Regions from separate parts of the Leptolyngbya sp. FACHB-711 genome, predicted to be linked through region 1. Evidence: riboswitches for the same ligand, from Rfam matches in the RefSeq annotation. Region 1 holds a riboswitch; the other holds the start of a gene.
The links. A riboswitch is a leader RNA that binds a small molecule or an ion and turns the genes downstream of it on or off. The one in region 1 is predicted to bind cyclic di-AMP.
Positions count from the first base shown of each region.

Region 2: linked by a shared signal. The riboswitch ahead of ntrB (nitrate ABC transporter permease) and the one ahead of H6F80_RS14375 (ArsB/NhaD family transporter) in region 1 are both predicted to bind cyclic di-AMP.

Region 1 covers NZ_JACJOR010000346.1:7,074-17,201, forward strand. Annotated here, with positions in the region: gene H6F80_RS14340 (iron-containing redox enzyme family protein) at 1-464, shown strand, start outside; gene H6F80_RS14345 (SAM-dependent methyltransferase) at 550-1,425, shown strand; gene H6F80_RS14350 (LmeA family phospholipid-binding protein) at 1,447-2,187, shown strand; gene H6F80_RS14355 (hypothetical protein) at 2,347-2,844, shown strand; gene H6F80_RS14360 (hypothetical protein) at 3,004-3,417, opposite strand; gene H6F80_RS30415 (hypothetical protein) at 3,479-3,601, opposite strand; gene cobM (precorrin-4 C(11)-methyltransferase) at 3,638-4,495, opposite strand; gene lgt (prolipoprotein diacylglyceryl transferase) at 4,792-5,688, opposite strand; gene H6F80_RS29445 (hypothetical protein) at 5,690-5,893, shown strand; cyclic di-AMP (ydaO/yuaA leader) riboswitch at 5,984-6,171, shown strand; gene H6F80_RS14375 (ArsB/NhaD family transporter) at 6,287-7,624, shown strand; gene H6F80_RS14380 (LmeA family phospholipid-binding protein) at 7,732-8,571, opposite strand; gene H6F80_RS14385 (DUF4912 domain-containing protein) at 9,163-10,128, shown strand, end outside.
Region 2 covers NZ_JACJOR010000547.1:4,108-14,235, forward strand. Annotated here, with positions in the region: gene H6F80_RS27275 (NUDIX domain-containing protein) at 1-413, shown strand, start outside; gene H6F80_RS27280 (aldo/keto reductase) at 537-1,496, shown strand; gene H6F80_RS27285 (universal stress protein) at 1,640-2,410, opposite strand; gene H6F80_RS27290 (ABC transporter ATP-binding protein) at 2,639-3,478, opposite strand; gene H6F80_RS27295 (ABC transporter substrate-binding protein) at 3,524-4,993, opposite strand; gene ntrB (nitrate ABC transporter permease) at 5,254-6,108, opposite strand; cyclic di-AMP (ydaO/yuaA leader) riboswitch at 6,232-6,370, opposite strand; gene H6F80_RS27305 (Hsp20/alpha crystallin family protein) at 6,892-7,410, opposite strand; gene argF (ornithine carbamoyltransferase) at 7,953-8,879, shown strand; tRNA gene H6F80_RS27315 (tRNA-Leu) at 9,202-9,286, opposite strand; gene H6F80_RS27320 (M48 family metallopeptidase) at 9,265-10,128, opposite strand, start outside.

The DNA.
Region 1 (10,128 bases):
GATACAACAAAAAGCACTCGACTTTCTACGCCAACATGATGGCAGAGCTAGGCTTAAACACCAAACCCGAGGGCTATTTCGACTTGGCTCCGTGGGAACTGCTTGCCTGTGTGAACCACAACTTTTTACTGACCGAGCGCAAGCGGCACTTCCTGCGCTACAACGGTGGACTCACCTATTTTGAAATCGTGGGACCGTCAATCTATCGCGATTACATGACTGCTGCCCAGCGTCTCAACCTCTCTGATACGGCAATGGGCTACTGGGAACTGCACATTCGCGAAGATGAGCGGCATGGTCAGTGGATGGTGCAGCAGGTTGCTCTCCCGCTTGCCGAAATGTATCCCGAAAACGCCTGGGAAATTGTGCTGGGCTACGACCAAGAAAAAGCATTGGGCGATCGAGCAGGAGCCGCGATCGTTAACATCATTCGGGCAGCCGAACAAGCAGGCACAGTGCTGTAAAGGCTGGATGTCCCTGGAGTCTTGTGGGTAGTGCTGATTGCCTACCCGGTTGTTTTGTTCGTCCATTCGCATCTGAGGATTTTTCATGCAAGAAGCACTGCTAAACGTCACCGGGTTAAACGCTACTGAGTTAAAAGAAGGGATGGACTCGATCGCTTCGTCCAAATCCTCTATCTCATCTACCTCATTTAGTGAGCCAGCCACTAATTCATCTACAAAGCTGTTATCTAAAGAATTAAAGTCTGATTTACAAACCTATTCACCCAACAAGGTTTTTTTCTGTCCTGAAGAGTCGCATTTTTATGCTCAGTGCTTAGAGAAAATGCTGCTAAATCAGGGAACAGAATCAATTACCGCCGTAGAATTTGGCGCAGGAGATGGCAGTCCTGTGATTCACTCTTTGCTGAAGGCTCCCTTTGCAGGTGAGATCCATGGCTTTGAGCTAAATTCGGCTGCCTGCGAGCTGGCACAAGCCCGAATTAAACAGTATCAGCTTCACGACAAATACTTTGTTCACAATCACTGCTTTTTTGAAGGATTAAAGTCCAAAAATCCTCAGTACCTGATTGCAAATCCGCCCTACATTCCTGCCCCTGACGACGACATCTGTATGCCCGCGCTGCATGGTGGGGTAGACGGCGCAACGATTACTAAAAAGCTGCTGTCGGTGGACTGCGAGAACGTAATACTGATGATCTCGGCTTACTCTAATCCGATCGACACGATCGAACACGCGATCGATCAGGGCTATCAGGTGTCTGACTTTATGGTGACACCGCTCCAGTTTGGCTACTACAGCTCAGAACCCAAAGTTCGCAACTGGATCAGCGAAATGCAAAGGCAGCGCAAAGCCTTTTATTCTGCCAATATCTACTTTCTGGCGGGTGTCCTGTTTCAGAAAAAGCGTCATGCTGGAATTGATCTTTCGGCGGAACTGCTGCAAGTCATGACTGCTCTCTAAACCCCGGTAGGAGAACCCGCCATGCCCGAAGAGCCGCGCCTTGATGAACATTTTGTTTCCCAGGCAATTCAGCTTGGCCTTTCAAGCCAGCTTGACAATGCGGAGGAGATTAAAGTTGATGTCCGCACGGATTTGCTGAAAGTCATTCAAGGGCAGGCTGACTCTGTATCAGTACGGGGTCAGGGCATGGTGGTTCAGGATTTGCGCGTTGAGGAAATGGAGCTGCATACCCAAGAGCTTGACCTCAACACAATCAGTCTGCTGCTGGGTAAACTCGAACTTGATAAGCCTCTCAATGCCACTAGTCGAGTCGTGCTAACTGAGGCAGACCTGAACCAGGCAATGAGTAATCAGGCGATCGTCAACCGCATTCCGCCATTTAAGTTTCAAATTAACGGTCAAAGGGTCGCGATCGCGCTGCAACCTCCTCTCAGAATTAGCTTTCCGGGAAATGGCAAAATTGCGATCGATGCTACGGTTCAGTCCGCAGAGCAGGGAAAAATTCATCACATCCGCTTTTCAGCAACTGCCTATCATAAAATTGGCGATCGACCCGTGCTGTTAGAGTCGTTTCAGTGTCATGGGGGCGGGGCAGTTTCACTAGAGTTGATGCTGGCAATGATGCAGCGCGTCAAAGAGCTCATGGAGCTTCCTTACTTTCAGTACGAGGGCATGGAGATTCGCATTCGTGAAATGAAAGCAGAGGTCGGCAAGCTTGTTTTGCAGGTAGAAACCCGCATGGCCCAAACGCCTTTTGGCTGATGCGATCGCTCGATGCGTCAATCTGGAGTAGGAACAGAACGGCTTTGCTGTTACCCTCGCGTCACTCCTGCGACAGTGGCGAAACAATGCGCTTCATTCAAGAATAGGTACAAAGCATTGGCTTAACGTTCTGTCTGCAATCCTCCAATCCCAAAAACAATGGTGAGATCCTCTCAAGAACTGGCTGAAGAAGAAGTTCGTAAGCGAACGCATCCAATCGCCTACGCGCTTAACCGTGTTGTTGTTTCCCTGTCTAATGCTGTTCTAGGCGGAACGCTGCTAAGTCTTTTAATTCAGGCATTTAGCCTTAATGTCGAGTTTGGTGTTCGCAGTCTGGCAACCGCTGCCCTGCCGCCCATTCTTATTGCCTATCTCGCATTTTTTACCAGAGCGTTTCGATCGCCTCAACCTGCTTCCGACTTTAAGTATTATTTTCTGTTTGCCGGATGGGTTGTTCTGCTTCTCACTTTTGTCAATTTTGTGGGTCCAGACAGTCGCTACGGCATGCTGTTTGGGATGTTTTGTTTATCCACAACACTGAGCCTGTGGGTGCTGCTGGCGCGTAACCTTCCGTTTCGATCGCTTCTATCCTGCGCTTACGGCATTTTGTCAGGATTTTTGTTCTATATTCTGCTGTTTGGCATTCGTTCTTATTAGAACCTAACTCGTCTTGAATTCCAGCAAGTTCCAATTAATTTGAGTGGATTGATTTGAGTTTCAAGAGTCTCAAAGCCCCCCGAAGTGGAGGTTAGAAAGGGAAATTGCAGGGGCGATGTCGGAGACTTGCCACTCCTCAAGCCCCCTTTTACTTCCCTTCTACTGGGAAGCAAACTGCTGTGTGAAATCAGCGTGCATCAGGGCAATATTCGGATCGCGCTGAATCGCGTGTAGATAGCGTTTGTTAAGGCTGGTTCCTTCCGCATCGGGCTGCATAAGCTGTTGGGCTTGCTGCAAGAGTTGATCGATCGTTTCAGGGGCAATCGGTTCTTTCGCATGAATCACGTCGTCCATTTGGACAATAAACTGCGAAATGGGACGCAGCCAGCTAAACCAATCGTGGCTGGTGACTAAGCGAAAATATTCGCCTGTGGTTTGAATTCTGCCGTAAAACTGCTCGTAGATTCCTTTTTCCGAGTCCAGCAATGCTTTGTGAAGTGCCAGCAGCTTTTTCCTAACCGTACGGAGCTGCTGCATTTTTGCATTTGCATCTGAAGATGAGTCTGAAGGCATTGTGCCTGCTCCTAAGCAAACGATCGTGTCCGCTCAGCCTGGAACCATCCCTGGAAAGTGTTCAACGTCCTGCGTTGCCTCCTAAATCCTCCAGTGCGAGGGGGGCAGTTCGGGACATCGCCGTGACTTTCCCAGTCGTGACTTCCCAAAGTTCTCTGGGCTGTTCTTGTTCTATTCGTTCCATTGTACCGGGACAAAACTGCACGGGATAGTTAACCCATTAGCGGGGACGAAACAAATGAGTATGCTCTGGGTTGTAGAGGCGCGATCGATAGGAATTCTGCTCGTTTGGGTCTGGGGCATCGTGAAGCAGCTTCCCCTCTGGGGTAATCGATCGCAGTGCCGGACTGATGACGTACATCGTGGTACGAATCAGGTCTTTTTGCTCGGTTAGGTCTGCCATTTCTGCCAGGGGGGCAATCCAGATCTGCTCGTCTGACCAGCCCAGGCGAAAGCAAACCGCAACGGGTGTATCGGGCGGATAGTGCTGCATCAGTTTTTCCTGCGCCTCGCGCACATGGCGGGCACTGAGGTAAAGGCACAAGCTCGCCTGATGCGCGGCAAGCGAGGAGAGTTCTTCGGCGGCGGGAACCTGGGTGCGTCCGCTAATTCGCGTCAGGATGATGGTCTGCACCAGCCCGGGCACGGTGAGTTCGACCTTGAGTTTGGCGGCGGCAAGCTGAAACGCACTGATTCCTGGAATCACCTCAAACGGAATCTCGGCAGCGACAAGTGCCTGCATCTGCTCATGCACCGCTCCGTACAAGCTCGGATCACCCGAGTGTAAGCGCACAACGGATTTACCCGATCGCACCCGATCCACCATAACGGGCAAAATCTCTTCCAGAGTTTTGTTTGCTGTCCGAATCACTTCCGCGTCAGAATGCACCATTTGCAGCATCGCAGTCGGCACAAGCGAATCGGCAAACAGAATGACCTCTGCCTGACGCAGCAGCCGATATGCCTTCAGGGTCAAAAGCTCTGGGTCGCCGGGTCCCGCCCCCACAATGTACACTGCCGGGGCAATAGTAGACTGATCTTCAGCGGGTATTGATCGATGTTCAAATTCAGTCGTCATGGTTGATTCGGCTCTATGAAATCACACAAAAGTTAAATTTGTCGCACAGCACTGCGTCGTTCCTGTAAAAACTTTGAGAAAGCAAGAACTTCTGTAAAAACTAGATAAATCTCATCCGTAAATTCCCCCATTTGACCGTTCATCGGTAAAAGTAGGGTATAGATGCACCCTGATTCAAGCCCTGGAAATTGCTCTAGGGCTTTTCTGTTTTACGAAAGTGCTTTGGTAGATCCTCAGGCAGGTGCTGTGGATAAGCGGTTTGGGTGAGGTTTACTACGAAAGAAATCAAAATCAATTTATACCTGGCTTTTGTCCGAATCCTGAGCGTTTGCTCGCGCTGCTTCGTTTACTTCTGCGATCGACACGACATCCGGCAAAGATCGGTTGAGCGGATAGAGCCATAGTAAGCCGATCGCCCCGATCGCAATTCCAACTAGACTCACAACCTGAGCGATTCGCAGTGGACCGAGCATCAGGCTATCCATCCGCAGTCCTTCAATCCAGAAACGTCCCAGGCTGTAGCATACCAGATAGGTGAGAAAGAGGGTTCCCAGCTTCAGCGAAGACTTACCGCGCAGCCCCCGGAAAAACAGCACCATCAAAATTGCGAACACCCCCAAATTCCACAGCGATTCGTAGAGAAATGTGGGATGGAAATACTCAAACTGCGTATAGCCGGGAGGACGCTGCGCCGGAGGAATAAACAATTTCCAGGGCACATTCGTGGGTCTGCCAAATGCCTCAGAGTTAAAGAAATTGCCCCATCGCCCGATCGCCTGTCCCAAAATCAGAGACGGAGCCACCAGATCGGCAAGCTGCCAGAAGGGAACTTTGTTCAGTTTCGCAAAAATTAGCGTGGCGATCATGCCACCCAAAATCGCGCCGTGAATCGCAATGCCCCCATGCCAGATTGCAATCAGCTCTGAGGGATTGCTGGCGTATTTGTCCCATTCAAACGCCACATAGTAGATCCGTGCCGCCGGAATCGCTGCCACCACCAGCCAAATCGCCAGATCGCTCATTAAATCTGGATTGACACCGCGTTTTTTTGCCAAATAGGTCGATAACGTCACCCCGATCAGCACGGCTGAGGCAATCAGCAATCCATACCAGCGGATCGGCAGGGGTCCGATCATGGGTCCGGGAGACGTAAACACAGCGAGCCACAAATTTAATTGCCAGTTCAATTGCATAGTGCCTCAAGCGAAAAAAGCAATTCCCTTGATTGTATCGACTTCAGGAAAGGGGATTTGGGCAGGCATCAAGTCTGCAAATCGCAAAACGGTACGATCGCTGCCAAATCTGCATTCAAACCAAGAATGGTATGATGCCCGGAAAACCAGTGCTACGATTGAGCCAATCCTGGTGATTTCGTATCAAATCCGCTTGAATTGCTGAATTCAGTAAGGAATAAAGGAGCTTTTTCCCGACCCGAAGGCGAAACCTCCGATCGGCAATTTATCGGATTTCCCTAATTTCAAATCGCTGGAATCAAGTCAGCCTAATTCGACCGCCTTCATTCGATCGGCGCAATCGAAACGGAGGAATCAATTTTTGGGACGTATTTGCGGTCAGGATAATGCCTGGGTTTTAGCTTAGCGTTGAGTCTCGATTGCAAAAGGGCATTTCCCAGCCTTAGCCCGTCAACTAACTCCGTCGGCAAAGGGAGAAGACTGAGCAGAGACAGCATTTTTGTGACATTTCCGGGATGAATTTCTGGAATGAGTGATTGCAAAGATCTGGCTCCTCAGCTTCCCAAGTCTGTATCGTCTTATCGGAGAAGCGGGGAAGATGGAAAACTGGCAGGCATGGGTCGCAGGAGCAGCGTTTCTGGGCGTGATCCTGTTTGTAATGACCGAATGGATTCACCTTACAGTTGCAGCTTTTTTGGGCGCGCTGTTGCTGGTGTTTACCAACGTTATGACGCTGACTGAGGCGATCGACTACGTGGGCGGCAGCTATCCGACGCTGGCACTGTTTTTTGGCGTAATGGTGCTGGTGCGTGCCTTTGAACCCACCAAGATTTTCGACTACCTGGCGACCCAGATAGTCATCCTGGCAAAGGGGCAGGGAAAGCGGCTGCTGATTGGCATTATTGCGATTACCACGCCGATTTGTGCCGTGCTGCCGAATGCAACCACCGTTATGCTTCTGGCTCCGCTGATTCCGCCGATGGCACAGGAAGTAGGCGTTGACTTTGTGCCGCTGCTGATTTTGATGGTGTTTGTGGCAAATAGTGCCGGGCTGCTGACGCTGGTGGGCGATCCGGCAACGTTTATTGTAGGGGATGCAGTCAATATCAGCTTTCTGGATTACCTTACACAGCTCAGTCTGGGCGGCGCGGCGGCGATCGTCACCCTGCTGATCATGACCCCGTTCCTGTTTTCCCCTATCTGGCATAAGCAGCTAACCGACCTGGAACACTTGCCCCACCCCAAAATCAATCATCCCCGTGTTTTGGCGCTCGGCGGAATCATTGTGGTTGCGGTACTCGTGTTTTTTGTGGCAGGCGAATTGCTGCCAATTCCCGTTTCTCCGGCTGCGTCTGCTCTGCTCGGTGCTGCCCTGGCTCTCCTGCTGGCACACCAAAGCAAAATCGACACCGTTCACAATATTCTGCGCGATGTTGACTGGAGTACGCTGCTGTTTTTTATGAGCATCTTTGTCCTGATTGGCGGACTCGAAAAAACAGGCATTATTGGAAATTTATCAGGACTTCTTGCCGTCATCCTCGGTCAAAATATCTTGCTGGGTTCCCTGGCATTGCTCCTGTTTGTGGGTCTTATTTCCAGCGTCGTGCCCAATATTCCCCTGGTCGTGGCAATGGTTCCTCTGCTGAAGCAGTATGTCGTTAACGTGGGGCTGGTGAGCGCAGAAGTGCTAACTCCCGACTTTAACGGGCAGTTTCCCACTGAAGTCCTGCCCCTGTTTTACGCAATGATGTACGGTGCAACGCTGGGCGGTAACGGAACGCTCGTTGGTGCATCGTCTAACATTGTGGCGGCAGGAATTGCAGAACAGCACGGCAAGCGTATTCCGTTCCAAACTTTTCTGCGATACGGGATTCCGGTCATGCTGATGCAGTTGTTGACGGCGGCGATCTATATGGTGGGGAGGTTTTTTCTTTAGTTAGTGAACCGGAGTTGATAAGCGGGAGTTGGTAAGCGGGGGAGCCGAGGGGATGAGGAAATGAGGGGTGAGCTGGCAGGTTTACTGCACCCGATCGCGATAACTTCTTACGCTGGTACTACATTAACCCTCCCCCGGCACACCAGCCTTTCCGCTTCCAAAAGGAGTTCCTGAATCTCGACTTCCTGACCGAGATCAATCGCAAACCGATGGAGATGGGGCAGTGGAGTTCCCTGGGTTGCGGTGAGCGTGGGCAACAGTTCGGGACGATCAAGGCAAAGCTGGCTGCCGTTGAATTGCGTAATTCCGGTTCGCAGCAAAAAGGGGAGGCGAGGCAAAGCAGTTCCTTGTTGGAGCGAATCGATCGCAGGTTCTCGGACGGGGGAATTATTCATTGCACTTGCCAAAATGCCGCCAAGGATAAGCTGCTGATTGCCGAGTTCAATTTGGGGCTGAGTGATGTGAATCGTACCTGTTCCAATCGCAGCAGTGAGTTCCGGGGGCAAGAGGTGGCGCGTTTCGGGCTGAAATAGAGCGGTCATTAAGTCGGATAGCGCAGTTGCCAGCAGGGGAGCCTGAAGCGAAGCGGTGAGATCGCGCTGGTGCAGCGTCAGATTACCAAAGACCGGGACGACTTCGAGCAATTGGAGGGGTTTGCCGCGAAGAACCTGCCCAAAATTGACGCGAATATTTTCGCCTGTCAGCGCAACCTGACTCAGATGGAGCCCTTGATAAACTGCCTGCCGTGCAGCGATCGACACTTTTGGCACATAGCCTGAGAGGAGTTGTCGATCGCCTCCTTCAAGCTGAAATTGCAGATCTGCGACAGACTCAACCTGTGATCGCAGCCACAGCCGAACTGCCGGAGCCAGAACGCTGCTAATCAGCCGACTTTGCCGAGAATCGGGTTGGGGTGCAGGTTCCTGAGTGGGGCGATCGGTAGACATGATGGTGTGTAAAAAATGAACAGGTCTTAGAGTCAGCCTTAGCATGGCCAATATGCCTTAGCCATTGTGACAGTCTAGACGGCTTGTGCAAATAGAGAGTTGCCGACAAGCAAAAGCACTGCGTACCCTACAACACCTATTCAGGCGATCGACTGCTAAGCAACGGCAGACGATTGGGGTGAGCATCTCCTCTAAGCAGATAGGGATTCCCAGCACTCTGGAAGGACAACTTTCTTACATTCCGTTTTTCAGGGCTTCTAGCGTAACTGACAGTTGGCTCGCAATGTCATGAAACTTTGATATTGTCGATCCCACAACCCGATCCCAAACGGGCATTTGTCAGAAAATCATGACATTATTGCTGTTCCGATCGCTGAGTTTCCGTTGATCTCACTAGAATCAGGCTTTGAACTACTTGATTCTTAGGCTGATTTTCTGCAAGATAGGGACACATTGATCCCCTGCGATCCCAAAGACTGATGGGTTTGATATTGGATTGAACTCCCAGCTTTATTCAGTCGTTTCTGTTCTCTTTCTCAGCTTTGAATCAAGGCACTCATGCTCAAACGATAGACATCTGGAGGTCTGACCATGTCAACAGAACGTCCGCCGATCGAAGAAATGACCCTCCGGCAGCTCCGCCGAATTGCGAGCGAGTTGGGCATCTCGCGTTATAGCCGCATGAGAAAAGACCAGTTGCTTAGCTCAATCCAGGAAATTCAGCGGGCGCGGTTTGTTTCCAGTTCAACTCGTTCTTTAGAAGCACAGGCAGAAGTGGAAGCAGCGAAATTTGATGTTGGGCTTGATGTAGAGCAAACTGAACAAATTGAGGCAGCCTTAGCTCTTGCCGTTGTAGATGAGGGATTGCCTGAGTTGCCAGATGGCTATAGCGAAACCCGCATCATGCTGCTGCCCCGTGACCCGCAATGGGCTTATGCCTACTGGGATATTCCTAAGGCTCGAAAAGAAGAACTGCGCCAGCAGGGGGGCGTGCGTTTGGCACTGCGGTTTTATGACGTGACTGATATCAATGTTGAAATTCAGCGTCCGCACAGCTTACAGCAATATGAATGCGACGAACTGGCGCGGGAGTGGTACTTGCCAATTCCGGTAAGCGATCGAGATTACGTGGTGGAAATTGGCTACGTGGCGTTTGACGGTCGCTGGCTGATGCTGGCGCGATCGGCTCCGGTGCGAATTCCGCCTGTTTATCCCTCAGACTGGATCGATGACCAGTTCATCACTGTTGTTTGGGAAGATGACCTGCGCGGCAAGACGGTGAAGGAGCTTCCTCATCCGACCCGACAGTTGGCAAGTGTGGCAAGCGTTGCTAGTCCTGTTTACGATCGCGTGTTTGAAATGGCGCAGTCTGCCGAGACGCAGCGCGTTGCAGGGTCTGTATTTGGTTCGATGCAGCAGGTTCCCGAAGAGGCAATCAGCTCCTATGTTTTCCCATCGGGGGTAGGCAAGTGGGCAGTGCCAACGGCTTCCGGGATGGGAATGTCGGGCGCAGGCATGATGGGCAGCACAGCTTACACCACCTCTGGCATGGGAATG
Region 2 (10,128 bases), on a different contig from region 1:
CCGTCCGTAAGCGGCGTAGAGGTACTGCGCTCGTTGATACGCCTCAGGGTGTGCTGCTCGTGGCGGGCAAGAGCGGACGATTTTTATTACCTGGAGGAGCTGCCGAAAAAGGAGAATCGCGCAAGGCGGCAACGATTCGGGAACTGCAAGAAGAAACAACCCTCAAAACAATTTCAATGCAGTATCTCTTTAGCTACACCGGACACATTCGCTGGCGTAAGTCGGGCTGGGTGCGCGATGAGCACAAAGTATTTCTCGTTGAAGCGCAGGGAACGCCGCAGCCAACCCACGAGATTCGCGAACTGCGGTTTTATCAGCTTGGCGACCAAGTGCGAATGTCAGAAGCAACCCGCGCCATTATCGATCGCTACCTGATACTGAAGCAGTTAAAAGAGAAGTCGCCTGACTCCTAAGAGTGGCTCCTGATACTGATTTCTGCTGCTGACGGTTGATGCAGTTATCTCGATCGGCTTACGCCTGATCCTGAGTATCTGGGCTACACTATGAAGTAATTGTAAAGTTTTATAAAGCAAACAATGGATATCCTCTCGATCGGCTCTAGCGGTTTGACAATCAAGCCTCTGGGAATCGGCACCTGGCAATGGGGCGACAACCTGTTTTGGACTTATGGCAAAGATTACGATGCAAGTTCAGTCGAGCAGGCATTCAAGACCGCTCTAGAGTCAGGCGTTAATTTTTTTGATACCGCAGAAATCTACGGATTGGGCAAGTCAGAAACGCTGCTGGGACAGTTTATGCAGCAAACCAATCAGCCTGTCTACATTGCAACGAAGTACTTCCCGCTGCCCTGGCGGTTTGGAAAAAGTGCTGTTGCTGATGCGCTGACTGCAAGTTTGAAGCGGCTCCAGCGTGACACCGTAGAGCTGTATCAAGTTCACCAGCCCTTTGACTTTTTCATGGGACAGCCCACCTTGATGGAGGCACTGGCTGACGAAGTAAAACGCGGCAGAATTAAGGCGATCGGCGTGAGCAACTATTCGGCGGATCAGATGCGACAGGCGCACGAGCTACTGGCAAAGCGCGGTGTTCCTTTGGCGGTGAATCAAATGCAGTATTCGCTGCTGGCGCGTCAGATCGAGCACAATGGCGTTATGGCAGCAGCAAAAGAGCTGGGCATCATGATTCTGGCTTACAGCCCATTAGCGCAGGGTTTGCTTACCGGAAAATACACTCCTGAAAATTATCAAGACCCGACGGGCGCGCGCAAGCTAGACCCTCGCTTCAGCAGAGGTGGCGTGGAAAAATTGGCTCCGGTGATAATGTTGCTAAAGCAAATCGGCGAAAAATACGATCGCACTCCCGCCCAAGTTTCGCTGAACTGGCTGATTGCTCAGGGTAACGTTGTCCCAATTCCAGGTGCAAAGAATGGGAGCCAGGCCCAACAGAATGCAGGCGCACTGGGCTGGAGCCTCACGCAAGAAGAAATTGATCGCATCGATCAGGCAACTCGCCCGCACCAGCAGCGATTTCTTTAGGCTTCGTTCGTAGGTCGCGGCAAGGATTCTGTGTATGACCTTTACACGCTCAAAGCCCTCCAAAATTGGGAGATTTAGGGGGCTGCCCAGCCATGTTCAACTCAACCATTTATCCTTCGATTGAGCAACGCCCCGCTAATTTCCTACTGCTTTTCTAGCTCGTGCGGAATGCCCAGGATCGGGCAGGGAAACGCTGGGGTGAGCAACTGCTGGATCAGGGAATGTTCTCCGGTCGTACAGCCTACCATCAGCACATCTGCCTTTACAGCCTCCACTACCTGACGCAGCTCGATCGCCACTGCCCCAAAGCGCAAATGTGCCTCTAGAGAACCACGCCATTCATCAGCTAGACAGCGAGCCTGCCACAGGATGCGATCGGCAGTCTCAAGGGAATCGGTTAGCGATCGGGCTGACTGGGTTTGAATCGTTCTGGGTTGATAGACGGCTGCTGCCTGCGATTGGGGTTTGGATTGAACTGCCGTTGCAGTTTGCTTCTGAATCGAGGGGAGACCGCCAACCTGCGCTTTTTGAAGAGACTGCGATCGGAGTCCGTTCAGATCAGGAGCGGCAGCGCAAGTTAACTGGAGCGAGTTGCAGCTATCCAGCACATAGACGACGTGAACGGTAACAGATTTGTTGGTCGCGAGTTTCGTTTGATGAGCAATCCAGAAGGCAAAATCGAGAGCAGTTTGGCTATTCGGAGAACCATTGTAGCTGATGACAATATTGGTCGTTTCGTCGATCGATTCCGAAGTTGCCTCAGTAGCGTCAATTGCTCCCTTGGCGGAACTGCTTGACATCTCAGCAAAAGAATTCTGCGTCGGCGCGACACCCGGATACAAAAGCATTTGCTCACTGAGGTTGTCTTGTCCAAGCGCGCTTTGCAGGCGCAGCAGCATCGGTTGAATTCTCATAGTCGGTGTTGGAGGAGCAAGTGAGGAAATGGAAGCTAAAAGCGGCAGACGGGTCAGCGTGAAATTTAAGCGATCGCTTTACAGTTTCCTAAGGGAAACAAGCTTTGGGATCAATGAAAAACAGACAGGAATCAACAGAAACATTAGAGGGATCAATTGCAGTGTAAAGCTTCCTATTTGCCCTACACAGTCCTCTTTAGGAATAGAACGGGCTTAATTTAACAAAGATTAAAGTTGGTCATCGTGTCCGAAATGACGATCGAGGAAGTTGAGCGCGTGGTTCCGCAGTTCGTAGTATTCAGGCAGTTCTCGCAGCTCCTTCGGCTGGCGCGGATGGGCAAAGGGAACTTCCAAAATTTCGCCAATTTGGGCAGCAGGTCCATTCGTCATTAAGATAATTCGATCGGACATATACAACGCCTCATCCACATCGTGAGTAATCATCATGACCGCCTGACGGTGGTTTTCCCAGATATCCAGGACTTGCCGCTGGAGCTTGCCCCGTGTCAGCGCATCGAGCGCGCCAAAGGGTTCATCCATCAGCAGCACCTTGGGACGAATCGCTAAAGCGCGAGCAATCCCCACTCGCTGTTTCATGCCGCCCGAAAGCTCATCAGGATATTTTTCTGCCGCAGGGGTCAGATTCACCATTGCCAGATGTTCGTTGACAATTTCCCGCTTTTCTGCTGAAGAGAGGTTCCTCAACACTTCATCCACTGCCAGCCGAACGTTTTCTCGCACCGTGAGCCAGGGCAGCAGCGAGTATTGCTGAAATACCATCATGCGCTCCGCTCCGGGTTTACGCACTTCGCGCCCTTCGAGCCAAACAGAACCAGACGTTGCCTGTTCTAGACCTGCCACAATCTTCAGCAGGGTCGATTTGCCGCAGCCCGAATGCCCGATGACTGAGATGTATTCATCTGCGCCGATCGTCAGATTGATGCCATCCAGAATCACGGTCTGGCCACCTCCGGCGGCAGGATAAGCTTTGGTTACATTCTCAATCCTAAGAAACTCGGCTGGGTCACGCAGGCGATCGGTGGCGGGGAAGGTAAGCGGTTTGATCATGAGGTTCTCCGGGTGTGAGGGGGTGAGTAAGGGGTGAGGGGTCAGCTAGGATAAATAGAAGGGTTTGGGGCGATCGGCTCGAATTTCAAAGCTTTTCAAGTAGCCGACCGGGTCGCTGGGATCGAATCCTTTCTGGTCGATAAAGACAGTAGCGGGTTCTACTTTGTAGTCTTCGCTGGGGCAGTTAATGCCCATTTCGGCAGCGATGTCGCGGTAGAGGTCCGATCGCCAGGCTTTTTTCGTCAGCTCGTCTGCGTTTGCCGGAATTTCGGGAATCTGTCCCCAGCGGGCGGCTTGCGTCATCAGCCAGAGACTTTGCGATCGCCACAAGAAGGTGGAATGGGCGTTGGCGGGTTCGGCGAGGTCGGTTGGGAAGTCGTAAAAAATGGTGGTATCGGCGGCAGCGATCGTCCGGTCTTTGCTATCAAAACCGCCATAGTTATATTCGCCAATAATGCCTGGACCCGTAAACTTGGTTGCACATTCGGGCAGTGAAGGCAGATTGTCCGGCGTGATCAGGGGCGGGGTTTTGCAGGTTTTCGGTCTGGCTCCGGTGAACGATCGCCCGGTGATAATCTTTGCAACTTCGGCGCGATTCTCCGGCTTGCTGCAATACTGACAGGCTTCGATCATGGCTTTCACCAGCGATCGATACGTCTTGGGATTTTCATTAATAAAAGGCTCCATCACTGCTAGCAGGCGATCAGGATGTCCGCGCCAGACTTCCTTTCCTTGAGCAAAGGTGAAGCCAATTCCTTCATTCCCCCGAATTGCGCGAGTGTTCCAGGGTTCTGCCACCATGTATGCCTGCATTGCACCAATTCGCATATTCGTTACCATTTGGGGCGGCGGCACAATAATCACGCGAAATTCGCTCAACGGATCAACGCCTGCGGCAGCCGAGACATAGCGAATGAAATATTCATAAATCGCCGAACTGAGAACCACTGCCCAAATTCGCTGATCCGAGGGCAGACCTTCAAAATAGCGACGGAAATCCCGCCCGAATGCCTCCAAATCACCCTTGTACTCATGCCAGGGGCGAATCCCCGATTCCCACATGGCACGATTCATGGTCATTGCATTGCCATGGCGGTGGATGGTCATTGCGGCACACATCGGGGCATGGCGCGCACCTTCTGCGCCAATTCGGGCATTGGTCACGGCTCCTGAAACCACGGGTGACGCATCCAGCCGACCAAAAATTACGCCATCTCGTGAGGTTGCCCAGCTTGCTTCGCGGCTAAGCTTCACGTTCAAGCCATATTTGCGAAAGAAGCCTTTTTCCCAGGCAATCGCAAAGGGAGCGCAGTCATTGACAGGTACATAGCCAATCGTTAAATTCGGTTTTTCCAGCGTTTGGGGATCGATGATCGGTTCTACTTCAGCCGCCATTTGCGGCAGTCCTTGCGGCGCCCTATTCGCACTTACCGCACAGGAAGCCAGCGTCGTTGCAGCGACCGAAGCTCCGAATCCTTTTAAGAAGTCACGTCGATTGAGACGATCGTGGTTCATATTGGTTTGGGGAGTGGGGAGTGGATAAAGGATGGAAAGTCGGAGGGATGAGAGAATGGGGAGGTGAGGAGCGGGTTTTGCGGTTCGTTCTATAAATGGGGAGCGTCTTGCTGCTCAACCTGATTCAACAGACAGTAGAGAGACTGTGGAAATGATTGACGCAAAGCTGATGAAGTAGATTAGGAAGCTCTGACGCAAGGGCGATCGAGAGATTTTATCCCCTGCTCACTTACCCCTCACCCCCGGATTCCCCCACTTGATTAGGCTGCCGACTGCGATCGAAAACGACGACGAGTGACAAACTGCTGAATTTTGACCACGATAAAGTCCAGAATCAGCCCGGTTAGCCCAATTACAACCACCGCCAGGAAGACCGAGCTAAGGTTCAAGCGGCTCCACTCATCCCAGACAAAGAAGCCAATGCCTACACCTCCGGTCAGCATCTCGACTGCGACGATCACCAGCCATGCAATGCCCAGGCTAATGCGCAGCCCGGTGAAGATATAGGGCAGACTGGCAGGCAGAATAATTTTGATAACTCGTCTCCACTGAGGCATTTCCAGGACTCTCGCCACATCCAGATAATCTTTGGAGACGCTGGATACGCCAAGTGCAGTGTTAATAATCGTTGACCAGAGCGACGTAATGAAGATGACGAAAATCGCAGAAGGGTCTGCCAGGTTAAAAATTGCCAAGGCGATCGGCAGCCAGGCCAGAGGCGAAACGGGCTTCAGGATTTGAATAATCGGATTGAGTGCCAGCATTGCCTGACGCGACATCCCAATCAGAAATCCGGCGGGAATTGCAACCAGTGCGCCTAGGCTAAAGCCAATCAAAACGCGCCGCAAACTTGCCATCAACAGCCAACCAATTCCCAAATCGCCAGGACCACGACGATAAAACGGATGCAGCAAATAGTCCATGTTTGCCTGAAGTGCCTCTGGCGGGGTGGGCATCAGGTCGCTGTTAAACAGGGCAATTATCCACCACAGCAAAATCAGACCTGCAAATCCCAACGCAGGCAGCAGCACAGTTTCTTGCAGCACGACTGGCTGCACACGCCTCCAGGCTGCTTGTCCGGCAACGGCGATCGAACCCACAAATTGTACAACCATCCTGAACTCCTCAGGGTTGAAGGTGGACAGAACAACGGAACCACTGTCCAACAGTCAAGGATACTGACGAGCTTTAGCACGGTTGCCCAAAGACGGTTATCCAAAGACAAATTGCCAAAAGCTTCAGTCTCCCCTCAATGCCGACGGAGTTAGCTGACGGGCTAGGACTGAGAGGTGTCCTTCTTGCGATACGCCCCAATATTGGTTCCTCCGCTTCAGTCTTCTTTGGTTAGGGTGAGACTGAATTAAGCTGACTGTTCGAGATTAATTTGAAGTGCATCCATACTAACATCGCCCATTGCGTCCGTCAATCTCTCTACTGCTAAAGCAATCGAATTGCTTTCACCATTGTGTTTGCTTATTCAGCCGAAGGTAGGCGATCGATTTTGCGAATTTTTGATTACAAACGTTGCGTTTCTAAGTCGAACGCAGAAATAAACGCTGTAAATGATTTCAATAAAGTTGGTTGAAGAACGGTGAGTGCAGGTGAGTGCAGTAAATATGAATGTCAAGGCAGGTTTAGCAGGAGTAATATCAGCTTTAGCTTTAGGATTTGATGCAGAAATTATGATTTGATGCAGAAAATTGATGCATTGAAGATAGATAAAAATTGGTTTATTAAACCATTGGTGTACCAATACAAAAATGGTGTACCAATACAAAAATACAAAAAAGCAAGAGGCGATCGACCTCCTGCTTATTGCGCTATCTGTTTAACTCAAATCTAATTTGTCTAATTTGCGTGTCGCTTACTCCAGAGGCGGCTCAAAACCGCTTAAGCTCTTAGCTGTTGGCTTCGGTAGCCTGTGCCTCATTCGATCCGGTGACGGCTGCTGTCGCGGGTTCGGTCGTCGGCTCGATCGTAGGCTGAGCCAAGTCTGTCAGATTCAGCTTCACCACTTTGTTGCGAACTTCGACGACTTTGGGCAGCGTCAGGGTCAAGATGCCATCTTTGTATTCGGCTTGAACCTGATCGTTCTGCACAGTAACCGGAAGCGGCACAATGCGGCGGAATTTACCGTAGCGAAACTCGGACTTCATAATGCCGTTGGTTTCGCCCTGCTGCTCACTGCGATACTCACCGGAGAGAGCAACTGCTTCACGGCTCACTTCAACGTTGATATCTTTCACATCCATGCCGGGAAGTTGAGCTTTCAGCGTAAATGTTTCACCGCTATCATGTAGTTCGATCGCCGGAGCCCAGCTGTATTCGCTCGGTACTGCAATCTCATCAAACACTCGATCCATTTGACGGCGGAGCGTTTCCATTTCGCGCCAAGGATTCCAATATCTCACTAACATCGCTCTATCTTGTGTGGGGTAATTGAAACGTTTAATCCTCATGTTTTGATTATGTCTTGCACCTCAACCCGGAGACAGTGAGGAGAACTGTACAGGAATGGTGAAGTTTCCCGAAAAAAGACGATCGAGTGAATAAGTAAGCGCATTGTACGCAAACAATTTTTGAAGCTTAAGTCGAGTTGAGAGGTAACAAAGCGGTTTGCTAGCTTGAAGGTATGGCAAAGTACTTCAAATTTCAGTCGTTACTTAAGTAAGTTACTTGAGTAAACGGACAAAGCCTGAGCCTACCAACTGCTGTGCCAACACTTGTAATCCGATTTCTTTTGGAGATTTATTCAGGCGAGTAGGATAAGAACGGCTCCCTCTTTGCTGATGCTCGAATTCAGTCTGCTGAGTCAAGCCCCTAGGCGGTAGAAGGAAAAAGTTCTTGGTGACAGAACGAGAATTGCTCAGGAGTTGAATTGAACACTGCACGATCGCAGAAAATCTGGTAGGGTTTTAGTTTCCGGAATTCAAGAAACCCCTACTATCAAGCTTCAGAAATGAGCGTAGCGACATTATATGGGCGGGATCTGCTAAGCATGGCGGATTTAAGTGTGGCAGAACTGCGGGATTTGCTGGATCTGGCGATCGACTTGAAAGCAAAGAAGCTCAACCCGCGCTGCGAAAAGATTCTGGGTCTGCTGTTTACCAAAGCTTCGACACGCACCAGAGTTAGCTTCTCGGCGGCAATGTATCAAATCGGCGGGCAAGTACTGGATCTCAACGTCAACGTCACCCAGGTGAGCCGGGGAGAACCCGTGGAAGATACAGCGCGAGTGCTCGATCGCTATCTGGATGTGCTGGCGATTCGCACCTACGAGCAGCAGGAGCTTGAAACCTTTGCCCGCTATGCCAAAATTCCCGTGATTAATGCTCTCACCGATCTGGAGCATCCCTGTCAGGTGTTAGCCGACTTGCAGACCATCAAAGAAGAATTTGGACAGCTCGACGGTTTAACGCTTGCCTATGTCGGCGATGGCAACAACATGGCAAACTCCCTGATGTTGGGCTGTGCCTTAAGCGGTATGAACGTTCGGGTTGCTGCTCCTGCTGGCTTTGAACCAAACGCCGGAGTTCTGGAGCAGGCAAAAGCGATCGCAGGCGATCGAACCGAAGTGACCCTCACTCAGGACGCGCAAGCCGCCGTTCAGGGCGCACAAATTGTTTACACCGATGTTTGGGCGAGTATGGGACAGGAAGATCTGGCAGACAGCCGCATTCCCGTTTTTATGCCCTACCAGGTGAATGAAGACCTGATGAATAAAGCCGACTCAAAGGCGATCGTGCTGCACTGTCTTCCGGCACATCGCGGCGAGGAGATTACAAACGGCGTGATCGAAGGCAACCAATCGCGGGTCTGGGACGAGGCAGAAAATCGGCTGCATGCTCAAAAGGCATTGCTGGTAAGTGTGTTGGGCGTGGAGTGAACAAAGTGGATTGAAAGAGAGGGAATTGAATAAAAAAAGAGGGAAGAGATAGTGTCCCTTCCCCCGATCGGTTTGAATTTTGATTAGATGGGTTGCCGTCCTTCAGTTTCTTCCGCAGCATTTGAGTTTGTTTGCGGAGCTGTCGCTGTCGGGCACTGCCGCCTTTTCCTTTATCGTTTCTGCCCTGCTTGCGGGGAGATTCCCATCGCTTCAACCGTTGAGCCATGATCCGAACCCTCCTCGAATTTAATCTTGCTTGAGTAATTCAGCTTTACTAATTCACTTCTTTACTAATTTAATTTTAGTAATTTACTTAAGTCTATGGGCAGAGGGAGAATCGAACTCCCATGAGGGGTTACCTCGCCACATTTTGAGTGTGGTGCGTCTACCAGTTTCGCCATCCGCCCTTTTCAGCCTCATCATTATAGCGCATCGATCGCTTCTGGAGAATCCCTGCGTATTCCTGGCTGCTTGCCCAACGATCGACTTCTCTAGCTCTAAGTACCGGGAGGGGATGGCTTAGCGGCGTGGTTTGCATCTGGCGCAGCAGCTTGCCCACATCATCGGTGGTCATGGTGTCATACGATCGCGCCTGTGCTAAAAATGCATCCAGATTGAGCTGAGAGGCAAGCGTAGGCGAACCGCCACTTAGTTTCATGAGCACCGAGGCAACCACACGCGGCTCTTGAGCAACCAGCAACGCAGCGCGATCACAGGTAAATTCTGCACAGCGCACCCATTCCATTAACTGAGTCTGCAAACTCTGTGCCAGCACCGCACCCCAGGAGGGAACCTGTCCGGCAGCCAGCACCAGCACATTCACTAGGGTCATATAAACACTGTGTTCGCACTTGAGATGCCCCAATTCGTGAGCGATCACTGCCTGGGTTTCTTCAGATGTGAGCATATCAATCAGCGATGTATGCAGCACAATAAACGGCTGTTTGCCTCGCATTGCAAAAGTGTAGGCATTGGGAACCGGATGCTGCCGCACATAAAGCTGAGGCGGTTCCAGGTCAAGAATTTTGCAGGCTTCCAGCAGCAGCTGATGTAAATGAGGCAACTGCTGATCGCTCACCAAAATGCTAGACGCAATATTTTCTAAATAGAAGAATCGTTCTGCCACAGGTCCAAGCACCGATCGCACAACTAAATCCATCCCCGGAATCTGCTTGAGTGCCTGAGTTGCCTCACGATCGAGCGGATGGCGAAAGTCGTTAGAAGTTAAACCGACCAGCAGAGATTTGGG